DNA from 2 places in the Vibrio sp. AH4 genome. Region 1 is predicted to be linked to the other one. Evidence: riboswitches for the same ligand, from Rfam matches in the RefSeq annotation. Region 1 holds a riboswitch; the other holds the start of a gene.
The links. A riboswitch is a leader RNA that binds a small molecule or an ion and turns the genes downstream of it on or off. The one in region 1 is predicted to bind cyclic di-GMP.
Positions count from the first base shown of each region.

Region 2: it holds a riboswitch for cyclic di-GMP, as region 1 does, so the genes downstream of both, gbpA (N-acetylglucosamine-binding protein GbpA) here and MKA69_RS12170 (TfoX/Sxy family DNA transformation protein) in region 1, are expected to answer to the same signal.

Region 1 covers NZ_JALAIV010000001.1:2,650,053-2,658,127, reverse strand. Annotated here, with positions in the region: gene glgC (glucose-1-phosphate adenylyltransferase) at 1-190, shown strand, start outside; gene glgA (glycogen synthase GlgA) at 192-1,646, shown strand; gene MKA69_RS12185 (alpha/beta fold hydrolase) at 1,777-2,583, shown strand; gene MKA69_RS12180 (putative signal transducing protein) at 2,589-2,900, opposite strand; gene MKA69_RS12175 (TVP38/TMEM64 family protein) at 2,924-3,613, opposite strand; gene MKA69_RS12170 (TfoX/Sxy family DNA transformation protein) at 3,895-4,482, opposite strand; cyclic di-GMP riboswitch class I at 4,597-4,682, opposite strand; gene purR (HTH-type transcriptional repressor PurR) at 4,841-5,851, opposite strand; gene torD (molecular chaperone TorD) at 6,207-6,866, opposite strand; gene torR (two-component system response regulator TorR) at 7,091-7,795, shown strand; gene elyC (envelope biogenesis factor ElyC) at 7,902-8,075, opposite strand, start outside.
Region 2 covers NZ_JALAIV010000003.1:433,439-441,513, reverse strand. Annotated here, with positions in the region: gene MKA69_RS15040 (cryptochrome/photolyase family protein) at 229-1,779, opposite strand; cyclic di-GMP riboswitch class I at 2,049-2,159, shown strand; gene gbpA (N-acetylglucosamine-binding protein GbpA) at 2,245-3,702, shown strand; gene MKA69_RS15030 (hypothetical protein) at 3,814-4,194, opposite strand; gene MKA69_RS15025 (MerR family transcriptional regulator) at 4,387-5,565, shown strand; gene MKA69_RS15020 (GNAT family N-acetyltransferase) at 5,576-6,118, shown strand; gene MKA69_RS15015 (cupin domain-containing protein) at 6,331-6,843, shown strand; gene MKA69_RS15010 (DUF3404 domain-containing protein) at 6,946-8,075, shown strand, end outside.

The sequences.
Region 1 (8,075 bases):
TGAATCTGTTATCTTGGGCGACGTAAAAATTGGTGCTGGGTGCACAATTAAGCGCGCAATTATCGATAAAGATGTTGAAATTGCGGCAGGCACTATCATTGGTGAAGATCTGGAAATGGACAGAAAACGTTTCCACGTTTCCGATGAAGGCATTGTGGTCATCGCAAAAGGTTCAAAGGTAGGATTCTAGAATGGAACAACTCAACGTTTGGTTTACCGTGTCGGAAGTGCAGGGGCTGGTAAAAAGTGGTGGCTTAGCTGATGTAGCAAAAGCCCTACCACAGGCGTTGAAAGCGTTGCATCAGCAGGTAGCGATTGCGCTGCCTGCTTATCGTTCAGTTCCGGGTAGAGAAGAGGCAGAGCTAGTTCTAGAAACCGAGCTTACTCACTGGCCGCACACTCATTATCGAGTGCTTAAACGCGAGTTAGAAGGGATCCCAGTCTATTTAATTGACTGCCCAGCCTATTTTGATCGCCCGGCTCTGTATGCCGAGAATAACCAAGCGTATGCCGATAACGGTGAACGATTTGGTTTTTTCTCCGCAGCGTGTTTGGACGTACTCCCTAAATTGGGGATTCAACCGGATATTATTCACGCCAATGATTGGCATACCGGTTTGGTTCCTTTTCTGCTGAAAACGCGTTACCGCTATGACAGTTTTTTTGAACAAGTCAAAAGCGTGCTCACGGTGCATAACGCCATTTTCAAAGGGATTTTTTCTTACCACCAATTGGAAGTGATTCCTGAGCTTAATTTATCGGGTATGGAATTTCTGCAATATGGCCATGACCATGTCAGCATGTTGCGAGCAGGAATTGCCTTTGCCGATAAAATTAACGCAGTGAGCCCAAATTATGCTTCTGAGCTTTTAACGCCGCTCGGCGCGCATGGTTTAGTCGATGATTTTGTTCGTCGCGCAAGGGATTTGCACGGTATTGTGAATGGCTGTGATTACAGTGAATGGAATCCACAAACCGATCACTATTTGCCAACCACTTACAATGATGAACCACAATCGATGCGCAAGGGTAAAGCCTTGTGTAAAACCGCATTGCAAGAAGAGTTACATTTGCCTGTTGCCAATGTTCCTATGTTTGGCATGGTATGTCGTTTAACACACCAAAAAGGCTTTCATTACCTGTTGCCTATTTTGGAGCAGTTCTTACGTAATGATGTCCAGGTGGTGATTGTCGGGACGGGTGAGCCAGAGGTCGCAGCGCGACTGAATAAAATTGCTCACTCTCATCGCAATAAGTTTGCTTTTGTCGAGACCTACAGTGAGCGTTTAGCCCACTGGGTTGAAGCGGGATCTGACTTCTTCTTAATGCCTTCCGAGTTTGAGGCATGTGGGTTGAACCAGATCTACAGCATGGCTTATGGCACGTTACCTATCGTAAGGGAAGTTGGCGGGTTGAAAGACACGGTGAACGATTACGATAAGTTTCCTGAGCGTGCAACGGGTTTTGGTTATCAAGAACCCACACCTGAAGCGTTACTGATCACCATGCAGCGTGCCTTGCTGTTTTATCTCCAACAACCTGAGGACATGCTCAAAGTACAGCAACGTGCGATGCAGCAAAACTTCAGTTGGGAAGAGTCAGCACAGGAATACATGAAAATGTATCGTTTGGCGCGATTTGGTTAGAAGTAAATTTTAAAGCTAAGGCACCTTTGGGTGCCTTTATTTTCTGCTCGGTTCAACAGTTTCTTACAACTGAAGTGATTTTCCACACACGGTTTATGGTAGTCTTGGCCTGCGTAATAACGAGGTGCCAATGTCTGCGATTGCTGAAAACGTTCTGTTTCATAAAACCTACCTTCATCCTACCAGTCACGAATGGGTGGTTTTCGTGCATGGTGCTGGAGGCAGCTCCTCAATTTGGTTTAAGCAGATCAAAGCCTATCGTCAGCATTTTAACTTGTTACTCATCGATTTGCGTGGGCATGGTAAATCAAACCAATTGCTCAGAGATTGGATAGCCAATCGCTATACTTTCAAAACGGTCACCCTTGATGTGCTTAAAGTGTTGGATCATCTGAAAATTCAGTCAGCCCATTTTGTGGGCATGTCCCTTGGTACGATCATAGTGCGTAACCTTGCCGAGCTGGCAACGCACCGAGTTAGTTCCATGGTGCTTGGGGGGGCGGTAACGCGGCTCAATGCTCGCTCACAACTGTTGGTCAGGCTAGGGCATTTAAGCAAACATCTCATCCCTTATATGTGGCTGTATCGCTTATTTGCTTACATTGTGATGCCGCAGCGCAGCCAAAAAGAATCACGCCATCTCTTTATCCGTGAAGCTCAAAAGCTGTGTCAGAAAGAATTTAAACGTTGGTTTACATTAACGGCTGAAGTCAATCCCATGATGCGCTACTTCCGTGATCGTGAATTACCGATCCCCACTTTATATTTGATGGGGGAGAAGGATTACATGTTTATCCACCCGGTGAAGGAGATGGTGGCGCTGCATGCGCAAAGTGAACTGTATGAGATCCCCAATTGTGGACATGTATGTAATGTGGAACAGCCTGAACTGTTTAACCAGCGTTCGATAGAATTTATTCAGCGCCAGATCCGTTAACGCCGTCACTCATTATTTTGGGCAAACCCACACTGCCAACAAACGCTAAATTGTCCCTCATGGCTTTCGCCGCATTGAGGGCATAACCAGTGAGACTGCTTTGGTGGATTAAGAAACTCAGCGATGATTTGCTCGGCAGCGGTTTTCTGCTGAGGTTTCTTTAGCCAAAGTGATGGCGCGCTGCTGGAATCCATCGGGAGCTCCCCACGCAGCGCAAAGAGCATCTCTCCACGCAATTCACACAAAATCCCTTGTTGATGCAACAACTGCATCAAGATATGAGCCTCTAAAGGATGATTTGCAGTATAAATTTTCATCATGGTTGATGGGGTTTAAAAGCCTATTTTATAGGGGATGATATTGGCCGGCGTTGAACTTTATTCATTAACCATTTCACCACCACGGGGAATACACCTAGCAGCACAAAAGAGGCGAGCACTGGCGCAGAAACGATCTGACTCAAGCTAGAGATGTCAGCCAGTTGAGTACCTGCATTGAGATAAACCGCGGTGCCAGGCAGCATGCCTAATTGGCTGACCCAGTAGTAACGCCAAATGGAAATTGGCGTGAGCCCCATGACTAAGTTAATCAAAAAGAAGGGAAAAATGGGAATTAAGCGTAGCGAGAGCAGATAAAAAGCCCCATCCCGTTCGACACCTTGGTTAATGGTTAACAGCTTATCGGCAAATTTAGCTTGAACCCAATCGCGCAATAAAAAGCGGCTGCTGAGAAAGGCAAGTGTTGCACCAATCGTACTTGCAAAAGAGGCGAGCAGCAGACTGAGCCAAAACCCAAACAGTGCGGCACCCAATAGGGTGACGACAGTGGCACCGGGGACCGAAAAGGCTGTCAGTAGGACATACAATACAAAATAGATAAATGCGGCTTGCACAAGATGTGCATCAATGTAGTTTGCCAACTCGGCTTGCTTGGCTTTGGCGACATCTAACGTGAGATAGTGGCTAAATTGTGTCACCAAGATCGCCGTTATCGCGATCAAAATAAGGGCAATGATGAGCTTTTTGTTCATGAGCGGTACCTAGTCAGCACTTTGATATTGAAGCTTTTGATGGTGATAAATGGAATACCTTATCCCTTAGTCATGAAAGCGATTGCCTCAAGACTTGGGTATAAGTATATCTACTCAAAATAAATTCGCCCGATTGGTGTGAACAAGGGCTATGAAGTAGAAGACAGGGGATGCAGCGTATTTCTTTCAAAAAAATAACGCGCCCGAGTGGACGCGTTATCAGATTTTACTCAAGGTATTCATACAAACTCGGCGAGGAAAGACAGACTCAAAACGAGAAATCAAAGGTGTCTTAGTAGTTCGTCACGACGATTTTGTGGGATCACTGACCAATGTTTACCTTCGATTGCTCCCTCTAAAGCCCATAACAGCTCAAGGCTAACCTCTGCCGAATGGGTACGTTGAATGGCTTTATATGCTTCAACAGAACCGAAAGAGTGCAAAGACTCGACGCTTTCGATACCGGCTTTCTTGAGCATTCTTTCCGTTGCTAAACGCAAGTTGGGAAGATCTTTCAAACGGTCAGGCTTTGCTTGTGCTTGTGTTTCACGTTCGGTCTTAGCGACCTCAAGCGCAATACGAGCTTCACTTAAGATAGAGGCTGGATTACTCCAACAATCATCAGGTAGAGCGTAGTACTTAGTCACGACAGGAAAGCCACGTTTTTTATAAACATAAGGTTCATAACCTTGCTGTTTGAACTTTTCGATTGTGGCATCGTCTGCACGGATGTGCAGCGTATCGTTAACCACAAGCGCAAACATAGTTTCGTCGACGAAAATACCAAAGCCACCAAACATTGAACGAGATTTCACACGTCCTAGCTGCTCAAAGAGCCGCATTGAATCTTTTAATACTGGTTTATCCATGCTGTTAGTCTCGGAGTATTGTTACATACGCCACCAAATCAGGTCCGAGAAAATTAGCAAAATCATGCAACTGCCGTGTCAATGATGAGTCAACATAGTGTATGCATTTTTGCCATCGGTAACCCCGCTACCTACCTATGTTCTGGTTTAGGCCGGAGGCTTTGCGTCCCACTCTTTCGAATGGTTTGCCCTGTGCGTGACATTTTTCCTGATAAAAAATAACCAAACTTGGGTCATTCTCACATACTGATATTTCAATTGTGAGAATGAGCCATGTTAATAATACTCGCTCTACATTAGTTTTGTCATATTTATGTGACAAGCTTTCAAATATAGGCTCTGTGAATTGTCAAGAAAGTTAGGATTTTGTCAAGTCTTTCACAGTGTCGCGTTCGACGATCTCAGGATGCATCTCGAAAATTCGGCGCTCGTGTTCTTTATCTTTAATACGCTCTAAAAGAATTTCGAACGCATTTTTACCCACACGACGCTTAGGTTGGTGCACGGTGGTCAGTGGTGGAGAGAAGTATTCGGCCAGTTCGATATTATCGTAACCAATCACGGATATTTCTTCAGGAACACGAATTCCTTTTTGTTGCAAACGGCTCATAAGACCTAATGCCATGGTGTCGTTGAAGCAGAATACGGCAGTTGGACGCTTATCCATAGCAATGATTTTGTCGGCAGCAAGGACTGCGGTATCACACTCAAAATTACCTTCTAGAATCCAATCTTCATTCACGGGTAAGTGCGCTTCAGCCATCGCTCGGCGGAAACCTTGAATACGCTCTTGGCAAGCGGCTTTGACAAAATGACCACTTAAACAGGCAATGTCTGTGTGTCCACGATCCGTCAGATATTTGGTCGCGAGATAGCCACCTTCCTCTGAGTTATCGATGATTTTATCAGCGTGCGACGTTTCTGGACCCCAATCCATGATCACTTTTGGAATGTCTTTGTGAGCGTCGAGCATTTCCTGCAGCTCTTGAGTCAGGTCTGAACACATGACTAAAATGCCATCCACACGTTTTTCGGCCAGCATGCGAATGTAATCACGTTGTTTTTCATAGATGCCGCCCGTGTTACACAGAATCAAGGTGTAGCCTTGACGGTAACAGTAGCTTTCCACACCATCGATCACTTCAGAGAAAAACAGGTTTGTTGATTGAGTCACTAGCATGCCAATAGTGCGTGTAGTGTTGCACTTCAAACTACGTGCGACCGCACTCGGTGCATAGTTGAGTTGCTTAACCGCTTCCATCACTTTCTCTTGGGTGGTTTCTGCCACAAAGCGAGTTTTGTTGATAACGTGAGAAACGGTAGTGGTAGACACGCCAGCAAGGCGCGCTACATCTTTAATCGTAGCCATAGAGTGTTCCTGTCGATGACTGCTGATGCCAGCGAATGTTATTGGTTAATTAAATCAGCAGAAGTAAGGCGAGACTGAGCGAATCTTCACACTCTGTGCGGCGAGGAACCACATATACCGTACGTAAAGCGCTTCAATCATTATGCCTAAAGTAATAAAAATACAAAAACCGCCAAGAAACAGCGGTTTACATTTTTATTCGTTTTTATCGTTTGCGGGTGGATTTTAGACTGCAAATGTATCCACCGCAACGAAATTCATTCATCAAACTTTAAGTTCTTTCACAATTGATTTGTTTATGCCCCTGACTTTTTGCAACAGCAAAGTGGGCAGCTTAAAAATCGCTACGTTGTGATTAAAGACTCTGGCGAAGCTCATCAATGTAACGTTGATCTTGTTGTAAAAAAGCCAACGTTAGTCGAGCCGCCGCCGAGTAGAAACCAAATGCGTCAAACTGTGTACAACGTTCAACAAAAACGGATAACCAACTCAATAAGTGTTGAGCAATAAAATCAGATTGTGCTTTGAGAGCGGAGTTAACGTCAGAGCCTTCTTGATTCGGGTTATTGCTGATAACAAGATGCGCAAGAAAGTCGAGTTGAATCGCGAGATGGTCGGCGGGCTCATTAAGGTTCGGATCCACATTCACGTTATAGTGGCTCAGTAACTCACGCATGAGTTGTGCCGGTTTGCCATTGAGTAACCCTTTGTCAGTGTAGACAGAGGCATAGGGTAGCGCTGAGTCACGATCGGACTTTAAAAATAGATCACAAAAATCAGCGGCAAGTTCCAGTTGTGCATCTTGACGATCTTGCAAGCGATTGAGTGCATCAATCAAATGTTTCACTTCCGTCGCTAAGCTTTCTTCATCGGCTAGTCCGGTTAAGAAAGTACGGATTTCAGCTGAGTGATAGTGTGCGATATCTTGTTCAGTCAGCTCTTTAAAAAAGAGACTCGACAGCCACCAGTAAATTTCTGCGCGTTTTTCATTGAGGATATTCAGTTCTTGGATCATGTTTGCACTCCCAATCGATTGACGCTTAGTCTAAACCATAAAAATGAACAGCTATCATGCAAGATATGACAAGTTGTGAAAAGAAAAGAACACGTTGTTAATCTGTTAAATAAAGCTTGCGTTGCATCAAGGAAAAGTGGGGTTTCTCACGATATTCCTCGAATTATTAACAAATGTGAATAGAATGAGTGAGCGATAAATCCCGTTATTTAAAATGGTGCACTATGAGTTATCACGTACTTGTGGTTGAAGATGACCTCGTCACCCGTAGTAAGTTAAGCGGTTACTTTCAAAATGAAGGTTACCAAGTAACAGAAGCGGAAAGTGGCGCACAAATGAGAGAAGCACTTGAGCTCAATGACATTGATTTAGTCTTGCTAGACATTAACTTGCCTGGTGAAGATGGATTGCTATTGACGCGAGAGCTGCGTGGCCAGTCGGAGATTGGCATTATTTTAGTGACAGGACGCACAGACAGTATCGATAAAATTGTTGGCCTTGAAATGGGTGCTGACGATTATGTGACTAAACCTGTCGATTTACGTGAGCTACAAGTTCGAGTGAAAAACTTGTTGTGGCGTATTTCGTTGGCTCGCCGCGATAAATACAGTGAGAAGACAGACGATACGTTGGTTTACTTTGGCGAGTGGACATTCGATATACAGCGTCGTGCTTTGAGCCGTAATGGTGAGCCGGTTAAACTCACCAAAGCAGAATACGAGTTGTTGGTTGCACTTTCCTCTTATCCTAATCAAGTGCTGAGCCGTGAGCGCATTTTGAATATGATCAGCCATCGTGTGGATGCGCCAAATGATCGTACTATTGATGTGTTGATTCGACGTATGCGCGCCAAGATGGAAATGGATCCGAAGAACCCGCAAATTTTTGTCACAGTTCACGGTGAAGGGTACATGTTCGCAGGGGATTAAGCTCGTTTGAACTCAATTTGCATACATACTGCTTATCATCAACAAAGAAAAACCGGCGTATTTGCCGGTTTTTTACATTTTTAACAACTTGGCGGAGGGGAAACGATTAGGGCGTTGTCGGAGCTTCTTCTACGACAGAGGGCGTTCCTACCTGTTCACTGCCATCTCCGGCAACGGTATCACGCAGTTTTTGCCACAATAAGCCTAAGGTTTCGTACCAATACTGTTCGGTTTGCTCAAGATAGCGTGATTTAGGAATGTATTTATCCCAAGGCTGAAC
Region 2 (8,075 bases), on a different contig from region 1:
AAAAAAGCAAATAAAAACAATATCTTATCAATAAAACATTATTTTATTAGATTTATAGTCATTAGAGTAAACATACCATTTGTTTCGGCACTTTTGCCTAATATTGACTCGAATGACCGTGCCATTGTCCCCTTAATGACAGCACTCAGGTCCACGGCTTAAAGATTCACCGACAATACTAAGCAAATATTGCGCCGAGTTGTCGTATTCACGGATTTTTAATTGTTGTTACAAGTTATCTATCTGGGCTAGGTAGGATTCGGCGGTCGCTAAAATCGCCAGTTGATCGACGCTAGCTATCTTATCCCATGTTTTATAGAGCATTCCAATGCGAGGATTGTTAGCGAGCTGTTCACGATGTTTGAGCATAAAGCGCCAATAGAGTGAATTTAGCGGGCAAGCCCCATCACCGGATTTGAGTTTCACTTGATAAGGGCAAGAGACGCAGTAGTCACTCATTTTATTGATGTAGGAACCACTAGCCGCATAAGGTTTAGTCGCAATCAATCCCCCATCGGCAAACAGTGCCATTCCCCGCGTGTTCGGGAGTTCGACCCATTCAATCGCATCAATGTAGACGCCCAAATACCACGCATCAACTTCATCGGGGTCACATTCGGTGAGCAGGGCAAAGTTGCCTGTTACCATCAATCGTTGAATATGGTGCGCATAGCCAAAATCCAAGGATTGAGTGATCGCTTGTTGCAGGCAGTGCATCTTCGTTTGACCATTCCAGAAATAACTCGGCAAAGGGCGCCGAGCACCAAAATGATTGCGAGTTTTGTAATGAGGCATGTTGCTCCAATACATACCGCGTACGTACTCTCTCCACCCCAAAATTTGACGTACGAAACCTTCGACTTGTGCTAAAGAAACTTCGCCTTGGGCAGCTCGATAGGTATCAATCGCAGCGCCAATTACCTCTTGTGGGGAAAGTAATTTGCAATTCAATGCAAACGATAGACGGCTGTGATAAAGGCTCCATCGATATGGGTGCTGTGCCGTCATCGCATCTTGAAAGCGGCCAAAATTGGGTAAAGCGCATTGGCAAAAATGCGCCAATAGAGATAAGGCTTGCGCACGATTTATCGGCCACAGTAATGATTCTCCGACGTTGCCGATCGATTTAACGTTATGACGTTCAAGTCGTGATTTGATGGATGAAATGGAGTTATCAAAGCGAAGCGGAGTGGGCAAGTGCAGCAAATCAGGCGCTTTCAGCTTATTGCGATTCTCTGCATCAAAATTCCACTGCCCGCCTTCTGGCTTGTTTTCCGATTCCATTAAATAGCCAAAACGTTTACGCATGCGGCGATAAAAATGTTCCATCAATACCGCTTTTCCCACCGGAAATTGTTGGGGGATCTCCGCAAATGGCAACAGAAAATGTTCCGTATCGACGCAACCAATCACCACTTCGGGGATACGTAAATTCGCCATCTGTTCTAGTAAGCGGTATTCATCTGGTCTTTGGTATTGAAAGGCATGGGCATTAACCTGATGGCAAATATGCTCAATTAAGTGTGGTAAGTCGGCAAACTCTGCGGTGGCATCCAAATCTAAATGCAGAACGTGATGTCCTTCTGCCGTCAAACGCTCGGCAAACGCTTTCATTGCTGCAAAAAACGCACACTGTTTCTGGGTGTGGTGACGTACATACCACTGCTCCTGATGCAGTTCTGCAATCAAGTACAGCACCTCTTCTCGTGGTTCAGCAAACCAAGAGTGGGTATGGTTGAGCTGATCGCCCAATATCAATCGTACAACCGGGTAACGCATTATGTTCCTTAAGCCGCATTTTTATTCAATGTCGACATTGGTTTTATTAAGAGTCACTTTATCTACGAGTGGCAGGCCACGCCGATCACTAAATCGCTGTTCTATTTTCGAAACAAACCCTGCTCTATCCATTTTATCAATCAAATAAACACCTGATATTTTGTATGAGAATTGGTTATTTAACTCTAAAAATTAAGCCTGAGAGCTTCATTCCACAAACGTTGTCTTCGCTTAGCCTTATTGAACAAAGTTAGTTAAATTTGCTACCGATCACATTTCGGCAAACCATTTGAAAAAATGGGACGCAAAGCCTCCGGTCTGTCGGTTCGAGAAAAGCTCAACAAACGGTTTTCTCAATCTATGATAGCGGGGTCGCCATAACCATATTGCATAGTTATGCCTTGCTGAGTGTGGTAGGACTCAGAATACCTCTGAGTTCTGTCAGCCAACAAAAAAGAGTCTGTGATGAAAAAACAACCTAAATTGACCGCAATCGCTCTGATCCTTTCTGGTATCAGTGGATTAGCGTATGGACACGGTTATGTGTCAGCAGTGGAAGACGGTATTGTAGAAGGGCGCGTTACGTTATGTAAATTTGCCGCTAATGGTACTGGTGAAAAAAACACTAACTGTGGTGCGATTCAATATGAACCACAAAGCGTTGAAGGCCCAGAAGGCTTTCCGGCTGCTGGCCCACGTGATGGCAAAATTGCCAGTGCTCAAAGTGCACTTGCCGCTGCGCTTGATGAACAAACGGCCGACCGTTGGGTAAAACGCCCAATCCAAGCTGGACCACAAACCTTTGAGTGGACGTTTACGGCAAACCATGTCACTCGAGACTGGAAATACTACATCACCAAGCCAAACTGGAACCCAAACCAAGCCCTATCACGCGATTCTTTTGATCTGAATCCATTCTGCGTGGTCGAAGGCAACATGGTGCAACCACCCAAACGCACTAGCCATGAGTGTATTGTGCCTGAGCGCGAAGGTTACCATGTGATTCTTGCGGTATGGGATGTGGGTGATACCGCGGCAGCCTTCTACAACGTGATTGATGTAAAGTTTGATGGCAACGGTCCTGTATTACCTGATTGGAACCAAGCAGGACAGATCATCCCAACCATGGATCTGAGCATCGGTGACACCGTGTTTACACGCGTTTTTGATGCGACCGGAGAGAACCCTGCGTACCGTACTGAACTGAAAATCGATTCAGAAACGCTCACTCAAGCGAATCAGTGGTCACACGCTTTAGCGGCTAAAATTAACCAAACACAAAAACAGCAGCGTGCTGGCCAGCTCAATGGTGATCAGTTTGTTCCCGTTTACGGGACTAACCCGATTTACCTAAAAGAAGGCAGCGGCTTGAAGCGTGTTGAAATTGGCTACCAAATCGAAGCGCCACAGCCTGAGTATTCACTGACAGTTTCAGGTTTAGCGGCAGAATATGAAATTGGCGAACAGCCTGTTCAACTTGACCTAACGCTAGAAGCACAAGGTGAGATGAGCGCAGAGCTCACCGTTTATAACCATCACCAAAAACCGCTAGCAAGCTGGACTCAGGCGATGACCGACGGCGAGCTCAAATCAGTAACCTTACAGCTGAGCGAAGCCAAAGCGGGTCATCATATGCTGGTTTCTCGCATCAAGGATCTTGATGGCAACCTACAAGATCAGCAAACGCTAGACTTTATGTTGGTTGAACCACAAACGCCACCGACTCCGGGAGATTACGACTTTGTTTTCCCGAACGGTTTGAAAGAGTATGTTGCGGGCACCAAAGTGCTAGGTTCGGATGGCGCGATTTACCAGTGTAAAGCATGGCCAGCATCAGGCTATTGCCAACAGTGGACAAGCAATGCCACTCAGTACCAACCAGGTACTGGTAGTCATTGGCAAATGGCGTGGGATAAACTCTAATTGCCCCTCTAAAACACAAAATCCCTCAGCCACGCTGAGGGATTTTTTATTTGAGCTAGAGACAAATCTCATCGCTTATAGTGCGAAAAAGTCTCAAGGTTAAGCCTCGTTTTACTCTTCATCCATCTCGCAATCGGTACAGCTTTGCAAAGCGATTTCGTGTTCAAACACCACCGTTTCATTACCTTCTGCCAATAGCTCAGCAATTTCATCCGCGACTTCTTGTTCATCTTCCGCTTCAACTTGATTCGCTAACTCTTCTTCAGAATAACCGTAGAAGTTTAGCAATAAGTAGTCACGCGCTTCTTCTTTGGTACAAGTCACGTTCACGGAAAGGTCAGGCTCAACGTTGTCTTGCGCAAGAATGTCGGCAACTTGAGCTAACACATCCTCTTTCATCGCCGCGGTTAACCAGCCGAGATCCGTGCTTACTGTGGTTTTTTTACAATCAAAGCAAGGCAGTTGATGAAAGTAATATTGAAAATTGGTCATAGGTCATTTCTTCTTTCAGAGTGAGTAGCAAGATTATGCGCGATTTCTCGCAAAATACTATCTCAATCATGAGGAAAGATCCGCTCACTAGGCTGACTGTGTGCGTAAACAATTGCTCAATGCTGCTTGACCTGTCTATAGCTCTACAGTTCATACTAACCACATCTTCAGCCTCTTGAGGTCAGATCAAATATGTATTTAATTTCAGAATTAGCGGTCAAGGCGGGGCTCTCTCGAACCACACTACTTTACTACGAGAAATTAGGATTGATTCGGGGGCAACGTCTTGACAATGGCTATCGCTACTACAGCGAGAGTGATCTGCAGCAACTGTTTCTTATCCAACAGCTTCAGAGTGCGGGGCTTTCATTAAAAGAGTGTGAAGAGTGCTTACAGGCGAAACTAGACCGAAGCCTATTGGAAAGTCGTTTAAGCCAACTCGATGATGAAATTGAGAAAAAAGTTCGCGCTCGTGAGTTGCTTTTAGCCTTGCTCGGCGAACGTCCACAAAGAGAGTTACACCACTCTCTCAGTAAACATGCGCCAAACGCTTACTTAAGCTGGCTCAACACGCAAGGTTACAGTGAAAAAGAGGCGCTCCGATTAAAATGGTTATCGAAAGATATGAATGAACATGACATCTATATGCAAGATTTCATGGCAGTTTTTGCCACTTTGCAACGCTGGAGCCCCGGTAGCGAGCAAGATACCTTAAAAGCCATTTCCTTGATGTCGATACAAAGCATGCAGCATATCCTCGATGTCGGCTGCGGAACGGGCCTTTCAACTCTCCTGCTGGCAGAAAACAGTTCGGCGCACATTACTGCTGTCGATAATGAACCCATCGCGATTAAACAACTTGAGAAGCAACGCCAGCACTCGCCATGGAAAGAGCGGATATCCCCAGTCTTGGGTTCCATGACCGCACTCCCTTTTGCCGCGAAAAGTTTTGATGCGATTTGGGCTGAAGGCTGTGTTTACATCATGGGCATGGAGAACGCTCTCAAGCAGTGGAAACCTTTTTTAGCGGATAACGGCATCTTGATGGTCAGTGATTTGGTCTGGCTCACTGAGAATCCAGAACCGGAAACTCAACAATTTTGGCAATCCGAATACCCAGATATCCAATCGATACCTTCTCGAATCAAGCTTTTCAAAAAGCTGGGTTATGAGGTGATGGAGCATTTTTCATTAGGCGTTGATGCATGGCAAAACTACTGGCTACCACTGCAAAACCGTGTCGAAGAGTTAAAACTTCGGCTGACAAACTCCCAAGCTTTGTCTGACATAGAAAAGGAGATTGCTATCTATGAACGAAGTGCTGCCAAAGACTTTACTTATCAATATTTTATTTTGAAAATTAACCACTAGAGACTTAAGAATGAATTTTTCTTTATACAAATCACAGCAAAAACTAGAGATTATCGACCTGTTCCAAAACACCTTTTCTGATTCTGAAGGATCAGAAGAAGGCACTGTGATTGGAAAACTGGTCTCCGATTTTCTCAGCCACTCCCTTCAAGAAGATGATCTTTTCGTGTTTGTCGCATGCGATGATCACCAACGTGTTATCGGCAGCATCCTTTTCTCCAAGCTCTCATTTCCTAATGAGGAAAACGTGTATCTTCTCGCGCCAGTGGCAGTAGCAACGAAGTGGCACGGTCAAGGCATTGGACAAGCACTGATCCGTTTTGGATTAGAGACGTTAAAAGAGAAAGATATCAGTCATGTCATCACCTACGGTGATATTCGCTTTTACTCCAAAGTAGGATTTACTGCGATTAATGAAGAGATGATTCAAGCGCCATTGACCTTGTCCTACCCTGAAGGTTGGCTTGCTCAATCGTTAACAGGGCAAGCGATCACCCCGATCAGCGGTAAACCCACATGCTTAGAAGCGATAGCAAATCCTGTTTACTGGTAGGCTTAAATTATGGATGACACTCTATGTGACCCGATGATTTTTCTGGTAACAAATGGCAGCATCATTCCAAAGCCGACAACAAGGTTGACTTTGCTGCCAACTTCCCTCCTCTTTCCTTTTTGTTGACACTCGGATTACAAATCCAATTACAAAGTCATTACTATGCCTGAAATTGGATTACCCCCTCACTGGCGCAATAACAGGAGAAGAAAATGGATCGTCATCCCTGCATCAAACATTGGAGTGAACTACAGGAAAAGGAGCCTCGTTACTACTCTGGTAGCCAAGAGCCGCTGTCTATCGGCTGCGCGCTCGGTCATTATTTTGGCTTCGCGCGGATCGGTATTCACCATGAAATTGTCGAGCCCGGACATCGCACCAGTTGGCCTCACGCGGAAAAAACGGAAGATGAATTTGTGCATGTATTAGAAGGCACACCCGATGTCTGGCTAGATGGCGTCCTCTATCGACTACAGCCGGGCGATTCGGTTGGCTTCAAAGCGGGCGATGGTCTCGCACATACTTTTATCAACAATACCGACCAGATCGTCCGCTTATTGTGTATCGGAGACACCGAACGAGAAGATAACCGCATTCACTACGCCGTCCATCCGGAACGGAACGTGCGTCTTGGCAAGCTCAACTGGCATGATGTACCTGCCCGCGAGCTCGGTGATCACGATGGTCTACCGGACAAACTTCGTGCTAACAACGGGCCGTTCTAGACGGTCACGGCTTTTAACCAGCAGAATTGTTGACACCCAAATTACACATCTTGTGATGAAGCGGCTACTATTGGCATGAACCCAATACTAAGTATTTAAATCATGACGTTGCTGCTGACTCACCGCAGGTTAAGCCTCTTACTGTGTAGCTTATGGGCTGCTTCCGCACTGGCCAGTATTGACCTGCCTGAAACTCAGCGTTGGTCGATTTTTTATCGCGCAGCGCTTGAGCAGCAAAGCACGCCACTGGTGGCGAGCCAAACCCTCAATCAATACCCGTTAGCGCTCCTCAGCAGTCACAGTCAATATCCTGATTTTACTCAATATACGTGGCAAGACATCGCAGATTTAGCCGCCACGGCCAAGCAGTGCCAGCCGCTCAACTCCTCTTCGCCGTATTTGGCGAAAGCGGTCGAATTTGAGTTGGCGCTATGTCGCCAAACACCGCTCGGCGCAGAGTGGTTTCAGCGTGTTGCGTGGCAACATCCGGCGGGAGGCAGCTACGCAGATCGCTATATTGAGCACTTAGCGGATGCAGAGCAGGCAACCTTTGCCTCTGCGCACCCAACACGTTTCACCTTGGCGAGCCATTATCATCCGTTGCATGCCTTATGGCAACGACCGGGCGCTGCCGGGGTAGATGCACTGCTCAACGGCTTTCGCCTGTATCTTGCGCCAAATGATGAACTGTGGCTCAGCAGCGAAGCGGGCTGGCATGTGCTTTCGAGCGTGCACTGGCGCGCACTCACCGCACCACTGCCATTCACGCTTGAGCCTTATCAAGCGCAAAAGCCTTGCGATGAGCGTTACAGCAACCTCTGCTTTAATCAGCGCGTTAGCAGTCATGCGTGGCTGTATAGCGGTTTGGTGATCGGTGTGTTGCTTGCGTTTGGCGCTGCGCTGCGTTCACTTTGGCTGCGCTATCAAGAAGGGCGCGAGCGGCGCTTTATTTTGCAACTGCTGACTCACGAACTGCGCACGCCCATCACCAGTTTAGGGTTTACCGTCGAATCACTACGCAGCCAATTTGATGAGTTATCCCCCAAGGCGCAAGAGAGCTTATGGCGATTAATGGCCGATCATCAGCGGCTAGCACAACTGAGCGAGACCAGCCGCCACTACTTGAGCCCGAGCCACGACAGCATGGCGCGCCATCCAGCGCAGTTGAGTGACTTTATCGAGCATTGTATCGAGGACTTTGAGGTTGAGCTTCATCTCAAACACGACCCAAT